2 regions of the Gordonia terrae genome follow, and region 2 is predicted to be linked to the other one. Evidence: predicted binding sites of a transcription regulator. Region 2 holds the regulator's gene; the other holds the start of a gene.
What was found. Region 2 encodes LexA, which represses DNA repair genes until DNA is damaged. Its sites were predicted from a motif close to CGAACANNTGTTCG; they were not measured.
Positions count from the first base shown of each region.

Region 1: a site for LexA is predicted at 2,492-2,505, ahead of BCM27_RS05945 (HNH endonuclease signature motif containing protein). Genes of this name have one in related genera too.

Region 1 covers NZ_CP016594.1:1,299,107-1,303,314, forward strand. The annotation lists gene rplA (50S ribosomal protein L1) at 1-602, shown strand, start outside; gene BCM27_RS05945 (HNH endonuclease signature motif containing protein) at 700-2,466, opposite strand; gene BCM27_RS05950 (ABC transporter substrate-binding protein) at 2,708-3,787, opposite strand; gene BCM27_RS05955 (ABC transporter ATP-binding protein) at 3,799-4,208, opposite strand, start outside.
Region 2 covers NZ_CP016594.1:2,521,676-2,525,883, forward strand. The annotation lists gene BCM27_RS11450 (phosphoenolpyruvate--protein phosphotransferase) at 22-1,731, shown strand; gene lexA (transcriptional repressor LexA) at 1,709-2,413, opposite strand; gene BCM27_RS11460 (LysM peptidoglycan-binding domain-containing protein) at 2,656-3,195, shown strand; gene nrdR (transcriptional regulator NrdR) at 3,295-3,807, shown strand; gene hrpA (ATP-dependent RNA helicase HrpA) at 3,781-4,208, opposite strand, start outside.

The sequences.
Region 1 (4,208 bases), 1.2 Mb from region 2:
ACGCGACCGTCGAGGTCGCGATTCGGCTGGGCGTCGACCCCCGTAAGGCAGACCAGATGGTTCGAGGCACCGTCAATCTGCCGCACGGTACGGGTAAGACCGCCCGCGTGATCGTGTTCGCCGCAGGCGACAAGGCCGCCGAGGCCACCGCCGCCGGTGCCGACGAGGTCGGCGCCGAGGATCTGATCGAGCGCATCCAGGGCGGTTGGCTGGACTTCGACGCCGCGATCGCCACCCCGGATCAGATGGCCAAGGTCGGCCGCATCGCGCGTGTCCTCGGACCCCGCGGCCTGATGCCGAACCCGAAGACGGGCACCGTGACCACCGACGTCACCAAGGCCGTCAACGACATCAAGGGCGGCAAGATCAACTTCCGCGTCGACAAGGCTGCGAACCTGCACTTCGTCATCGGCAAGGCGTCGTTCGACCCGGCCAAGCTGGCCGAGAACTACGGCGCTGCGTTCGACGAGATCATGCGCGCCAAGCCGTCGGCTGCCAAGGGCCGCTACATCAAGAAGGTCACCGTCTCCACCACGACGGGCCCGGGCATCCCGGTCGACCCGGCGGTCACCCGCAACTTCGCGGAGGCACCGCAGGCCTGATCTCGCATCAGGCGCACTGACACCCACGAGGGGCCCGGCATCATGCCGGGCCCCTCGTGTTTATTTCTGCGTGGTCCGTTCGCCGTGTTGCGTGAAGTCACGCGTGGTCGGCGAGTACGCGTGCAAGGGCTGCTTCGACTGGGGTCAGGGGCTGGGTGATGAGGTGCTCCGGCAGTGCCGGTGGGTGGATGAGTTGTCGGTAGGCGAGTTCGAGGCGTCGGCCGCGGTCGCCATAGCCGACGGCGTCGGGGCGCGACGGGTTTGGGCGCGACGGGTCGCCGGGCCCCTTGCTCCCTGAGGAGCGCCCGAAGCTTTCGGAGGGCGCGTCAGCCCAGCTCCCTGAGGAGCGCCCGGAGCTTGCGGAGGGCGCGTCACGAAGGGTCCGGCGACCGAGTCTGCGAAACCCTCGGGTGGTCGGTCCGTGGATCTCGGCGCGTATGTCGCATAGGTGTTCGGCGAACCGCCGGGGTATGTCGGGCCGGCGGTTGATGTGTTCGGGGTTGGGTGGTGCGCCGGGTTCGGCGTTGAGTCGCCAGATGCAGCGGCCTTCGTCGGGTCCGGACCGTTCGATTCGGGTGGTGTATTGCCCGGGTGCGTCACCGACCATGCGGTTGTGGCGGGGGCAGGCGGGTGCGAGGTCGTCGATGTCGGTGAGACCGCCCTCGGCCCAGTCCTTGTGGGCGTGATGGAGTTCGACCTGGGTGGCGGGCTGGTCGCATCCGGGTGCGGAACAGACTTCACCGTCGGGGCGGGCGAAGGAGACGAGGCGTTGTTCGCGGGTGGCGAGGCGTTTGCCGCGTCCGAAGTACAGCGGGACGGCGGTGGCGTCCTTCAATACTGCCAACCATGGTTGAAAGCCGCCGGCCATCGCGACCAGGTCGGGGATGGGCAGCAGGGTGCCGGTGGCGGTGGTGGCGAGCCCGGCTTCGCGGATCAGGTCGGAGAGGTCGGCTTTGATGATCAGTTGCACGGGCAGCCCGCGGTGCGACTTTCCGAGTGCGCCGGCGGCGAAACCCGCGGCCAGGGCGGCATCGAGCGCATCGTGATTGGTCTGCGCGAGGGTGCGCCCATCACGATCGGCCGCGAGCGCCACGGCGTCGGGATCGACAGCTCCCGCCGGCCCGCGGGGCGAATCCGGGTCGTCTAGGTTGTTGAGTCCCGGCTTGCCCCAAACGGCGAACATCATCGTCAGCCGGGCGGCGAGTTCGGGGGTGAGGGTGCCGGAGATGGTGGCGGTGCCGTCGGCGCGTTGGCGTCCGATCCACAGGTTGCGGCGCCGTTTCCGGTCGGTGTCGTGGGCCAGGGTGCCGTCGGGGTCGAGGTGGGCGAGCAACCGCGCACCGAGTTGCGTGATGTCGGCAGGCGTGTGGTCGGCGGCGATCTCGGCCATCTGACGCTCGGCAGCGACTTTCACATCATGCTCGACGGCGTGGGGGATCTGGTCGAGGACATCGAGGGCGGCCTGCACGTGTGCAGAGCCAACCGCTCCCGCAGCGAACGCCTCAGCGAGGCAGGGGTATTCGGGTGGGAGGACCTCGCCGCCGAGGCTGGTCCGGTGGGCGGTGGCGTCCATCTGCTTACGACGCCGCACAGGGTTGGAGACTCGCAGCCGGTGGGTCATGAACTGCATGAGCGTTCGGCAGCCGGTCTTGCGGGGGAGGTCGCGGGCCTCGGCCTGATCGATCTGCCGGTCACCGGCGACGGTCAGTCGCGCGATGGCGCGTTCGGTCTCGGCTGCCACGTCAGTCAACTCGGCGTCGGTACATGGCGCCAGGTCCACGGTCTGCAGTTCGTCGAGGATCGCATGCAACTCGGTGACGAGTTCGACGGCTCGCGGTTTCGGCGTGGCTGATTCGTCAGACATGGCCACCCCCCGAGAACCGTTGCTGCGAATGTACGTTCGAGTGTACACCGACACGGCTACATCGCAACCTCTAAAGCTCTGTTGTGCAACGGTATTCGTCGGACAAGAGTTGTCGGTGCCTCATGGTAGGGGTACGAATCCAGTCAGGTGTTGCGAACTTCGACGGTGGGCGCACTGGATCCCCCAGGGGCGGCGGCACGACAATCGCCGCCGCCCGCGTGCTCTACGAGCGTTCGGCGACTCACTGCAGCCAGTTGTTGCCCCCGAGGTCCAGCTGCGCGACGTCGAGGCTCGGGGTGATTCCGGATTCCGGTGCGAGGCCGTGGTTCTCGAGGACGTTGCGCATGATCTCGGCGGCGTCGATGTTCAGCGGGCTCGACACCCACATCGCGTACGGCAGGTTCACGAATCGGTTCTCGCGTACCGCCTTGAGATTGCGGCTGGCCGGGTTGGACCGCAGCGCGGCGATCTTCTCTTCGACCGTCTGACCGGGGTAGTCCACGAACACGATGACGTCGGGGTCCGCGGTGGTGAGCCGTTCCCAGCTGACGGCGGTCCACGTGTCGTCGATGTCCTCGGTCGCGTTGCGGGCGCCCGCGGCGTCGATGATGCCCTGCGGGCCGCCGTAGGACCCGGAGGAGAAGATGGTGTCGGAGACGCTGTCGAAGACGAAGACCGTGGGCTTGTCGGCGGGTTGCGGTGCGGCGCGGAGCTTCTCGAGGCGGTCGGCGACCTCGTCGGCCGCGGCGGCGCCCTGGTCCGGGTTGCCGGTGATGGTGCCGATGTTGCGCAGGTCGGTGTCGAGCGCGACCCATGGGTCCATGGTGCCGCGCTGCGCCTCACCCTCGACCTGCCGGCACGCCTCGGACAGCTGGTAGACGTCGATGCCGTGGGATGCGAGGATCTCCGGCGTGATCCCGCGGGACTCGCTCATGCCGTAGTTGTATCCGGCATAGAGCACCTGGGGCTTCGCGGCGACGATGTTCTCGAGCGTGGGACGCTCGGCCGCGACCTCGTTCAGGGTGTCCACCTGAGGTCCGTACTCGAGCCGGAGAACATCTTTGTCGCGGGCGAGCGCACTGACCGCCACCATGTTGTCGCGGGCGCCCGCCGCCAGGGCGATCGCGATCATGCCACCGTCGTTGACGAACAGCCGGTCGAGCGGCTGGGGGAAATCGACGTCGGCTCCGCAATTGGCCACCGTCACAGTGTCTTCGGTGGCCGCGGTGCTGTCGGTCGAGCATGCGGCAACCGCGCCAAGGGTCAGTGCGGCGACCAGGACGGCGGCGGTCGGGTGGACTCGGGAGGTGCGCGTACTCAAGGGATGTCCTCTCACAGGGTGTCTGTCGTCAGAGCTCGGGGAGCAGAAGTGTTGGGGGAGTTCAGCAGGAGGTGTGGCAGGCCCGTCGCCGGGTGGGTGACAACGGTCCCGGACACCTCGAAGACGGCCGCCAGCAGATCCGGCGTCAGCACGTCGACGGGTCGGCCCTGGGCGACCACGCCGCCGTCGGACACCACTGCGACACAATCGAAGTGGCGCAGGACGAGGTCGAGGTCGTGCATCGCTGCCAGCACGGTGGCGTCGAGTTCGTCGAGGATCTTCATCAGCCGCAGGCGCCAGGCCGCGTCCAGATGATTGGTGGGTTCGTCGAGCACCAGGATCGGGGTCTGCTGTGCGAGTGCACGGGCGAGGACGACGCGATGCCGCTCGCCACCGGACAGGTGGGTGCACGAGCGGGCGC
Region 2 (4,208 bases):
AGTCGAGTGAGAGGCAAGACGATGGCGCAGATCCTGACAGGGACCCCGGTGGTCGGCGGACTGGCCCACGGTCCCGCGCTGTGGCCGGGCGAGCGACCCGATCACACGCCGGAGAAGCTCGGCGTCGGCGTGGAGATCGCCGAGGAGCGTCGTGCCGACGAGGTAACACGCTTCGCCACGGCGGCAGGCGCCGTCGCCTCGCGACTGCGTACGCGCGCCTCCCAGAACACCGGGGTGACCGCGGAGGTGCTCGCGGCGACCGCGGGACTCGCCGAGGACCGGGGGTGGATCGGGGCCGCGAGCGCGCTCATCACCAAGGGCGCCACGGCCGAGGCCGCTGCCGTCGCCGCGACCGATCAGTTCGCGGCGGTGTTCACCAAACTCGGCGGGCTGATGGCCGAGCGGGTCACCGATCTGAACGATGTCCGCGACCGCGTGCTCGCCGAACTGCTCGGTCTACCCGAGCCGGGCCTGCCGACACCGCAGGTGCCCTCGGTGCTGCTCGCCGACGACCTCGCGCCCGCCGACACCGCCGGTCTCGACCCGACGACCACGATCGCGCTCGTCACCCGGCTGGGTGGGCCGACCAGCCACACCGCGATCATCGCCCGGCAACTGGGGATTCCGTGTGTGGTGGCCGTGGCCGATCTCGCCGAGATCACTGCCGGTACAACCATTCTCGTCGATGGGACGACCGGCCGGGTGGAGGTGGAGCCTGACGCGGAGACGGCGCGGGCGCGAGTCGAGGAGGATCGTCGGCACGCCGAGCTCGTCGCCGGGTGGACGGGTCCGGGGCGGACCGCCGACGGCATCGCCGTCTCGGTGCTCGCCAATGTCGCCGACGGATCGTCGGCGCGGGCCGCCGCCGGGCACCCGGTCGAGGGCGTCGGACTCTTCCGCACCGAACTCGCCTTCCTCGAACGTGCCGACGAACCGTCGGTGGACGAACAGGCCGCGATCTACCGGGAGGTCCTCGACGCGTTCGGCGGGCAGAAGGTGGTGATCCGTACCCTCGACGCCGGCTCGGACAAGCCCTTGAGGTTCGTGACCCACCCAGACGAATCCAATCCCGCGCTCGGTGTCCGTGGGGATCGAATCGCCCTGGCGCATCCCGAGATCCGAGCCCACCAGCTCGACGCGATCGCGCACGCCGCGTCGGGTTCCGACGTCGCGCCGTGGGTCATGGCGCCGATGATCGCCTCGCCGTCCGAGGCGCGCGCCTTCGCCGCGGAGGTCCGCGGCCGGGGCCTGGTCGCCGGGGTCATGATCGAGGTGCCCGCGGCCGCCATCCTGGCCGAGGCCGTGCTCGCCGAGGTGGACTTCGTGTCGATCGGCACCAACGATCTGACGCAGTACACGATGGCGGCCGATCGGATGTCGGCCGATCTCGCCGGATTGACCGATCCGTGGCAGCCCGCGGTGCTCAGCCTGATCGCGGGTGTCGCCGCAGCGGGTGTCCGCCAGGGCAAGCCGGTCGGGGTGTGCGGTGAGGCGGCTGCCGATCCGAATCTTGCCTGCGTGCTCGTCGGTCTCGGGGTGACCTCGCTGTCCAGCGCGCCGGCCGCGGCCGCCGCGGTGGGGGCTCGGCTCGGCGAGGTGACCGCACAGGACTGCCGCACCGCCGCCGACGCCGCGCTGGCCACGTCCGACCCCGCCGCGGCGCGGGAAGCTGCCGCGGCGGTGCTCGACCGTTCGGTCGGGGGAGAGGTCAGACTCGCCGCATCACGGTGACGACCTTGCCGAGGATCACGGCGTCGTTGCCCGGGATGGGATCGAACAGCTCGTTGTGCGGCATCAGCCACACATTGGCGCCCTGACGCTTGAAGGTCTTCACGGTGGCCTCGCCGTCTATCATCGCTGCGACGATGTCGCCGTTGTCGGCGACGTTCTGCTGCCGCACGACGACCCAGTCGCCGTCGCAGATGGCGGCGTCGATCATCGACTCGCCCACGACGCGCAGCAAGAAGAGCGAGCCCTCGCCGACCAGCTCGCGAGGAAGCGGGAACACGTCCTCGACCGCCTCCTCGGCCAGGATCGGGCCACCGGCCGCGATCCGGCCGAGGACCGGCACGAAGGTCGGCTCGGGCAGCCGGCCGGCCGACGGGGTCTCCGGCGACGGCGATTCGCTCGGCGCGATGTTGACCGCACGCGGCCGGTTCGCGTCCCGCTTGAGCAGACCCTTGCGCTCGAGGGTCCGCAGCTGGTGGGCGACCGACGATGTCGAGGCCAGGCCGACCTCGTCGCCGATCTCGCGGATGCTCGGCGGGTAACCGCGCTCGCGTACCGAGCGGCGGATCACTTCCAGGACCCCGAGCTGGCGCGGGGTGAGTGAGGCCTCGGCGGCGGCGACGTCGATGGGGGCCTCGTCGTCGGCTCCCCGCGCTCGGCCGCGCCTATCGCCGGTGTCACTCATGTTCGGTTCCTCTCGTCTTCGGAACGTGCTGGTAGATGGCCCGTGGGGATGTTCAGCCGCGTCCGAGCCTAGCGGAGTGCGACCTCCACCTCAAACATTTGTTCGATGTGTCGCGAGACTTTGTCGGTGCGCCGTGCTACAAATTCGAACATCAGTGCATCGAACATCTGATCGAGGTTCGAACACCGAATGCCAGACACCCGAACACCCGACGATCCCGCACCGAACACCCGGAGGGCACCATGCGCACCGCCACTCTCGTCGCTCCCGTCCGTACCGAGCGTCCCGACACCGTCCGGGCGCGCACCGACCGCGCCGACCGCATTCGGACCCGGACCCCGCTGTCCGACGGTTCTCGGCCCGTCGACAACCGGCCGGCAGGCAACCGTCCGGTGGGCGGGTCGCCACTGACGCCACGTGCCGGCGGCACGCACTGTGGCTCGGCGGTGGGTGCCAGGGGCCGCGGGCCGGTCGGTCCGGATGCAGCGGTGTTCCGTCGCCGTCGCCGCACCGCCGTCGCGGTCCTCGCCGGCGTCGGCCTTGCGTTCGTCGTGTGGGTGTTCGGTGTCGTCGGTCAGAACTATTCGGACTCGATGACGCCCGCCGCGGTGAGCGCAGAGGTCGTCCACGTGCGCGCCGGGGATTCCCTCAGCACGATCGCCGGCCGGGTGGCGCCCGAGATGCCCCGCGACATCGTGATCGACGAGATCGTCGCGATGAACGATCTGCCGTCGAGTGCGCTGCAGGTGGGTCAGCCCCTGCTCACCCCCCGGTACCGCTGAGGCCGGGCGGTATCCTCGATGTCACAGGGGCCGGCCGAGAAGCGGCGGGGCGCACGGTTTCGGTGCGTTCCAGCGTCCCGCGACCTGCGTGAGGACACGATGCGCTGCCCCTTCTGCAAGAACGACGACACCAAGGTCATCGACTCGCGTGTCGCAGATGAAGGGCAGGCCATCCGACGGCGTCGCTCGTGTGTGGAGTGCGGACGCCGATTCTCCACGGTGGAGAGCGCCGTGCTCGCCGTGGTCAAACGCAACGGTGTCACCGAGCCGTTCAGTCGCGAGAAGGTCATGCGCGGTGTGCGTCGTGCCTGTCAGGGGCGGCACGTCGCCGAGGACGCACTCGCGCAACTCGCCCAGCAGGTCGAGGACACGGTGCGCGCGAGCGGATCGGCCGAGATCCCCAGCAACGAAGTCGGTCTCGCGATCCTGGGGCCGCTGCGTGATCTCGACGAGGTGGCGTACCTGCGGTTCGCGTCGGTGTACCGGTCGTTCGACTCGGTGGAGGACTTCCAGCGGGAGATCGACGATCTGAAGTCGTCGGCGTCCGGTGGCGGGCGTGTCGAGACCGCCACCACCGATCCCGTCTCAGCCGAGTCGGTCCAGAGCTCGTAGGACGCGCTTCTCCGACACGGGGAACGCGGTACCGAGACGCTCGGCGAACAACCCGACCCGTAGTTCCTCGACGAGCCACTGCGCCTCGTCGTCGACGATCGCCCGTCGGTGCTCAGGGACCTGTTCGAGCCGTTGAGCCCACCGCTCGACGACGCGATCGACGACCGCGACGCCGGCCTTGTCGCGCGCGGCGGACGCGGGCAGCGCCTCGAGACGTGCCCGCGCACCGTCGAGGTACCGCGGCAGGTTCTCCAGATGCCGCCGTGCGGTGGCTGCCACGAAGCCGTCGAACACGAGATGGTCGATCTGCTCGGCGACGTCGTCGGCAGCCAGCGATCCGGCGTGCCGGTCGATCGCCGCGCGGACCGGCGCCAGCCGTTCGAGCGCCGCGACGGCGAGCG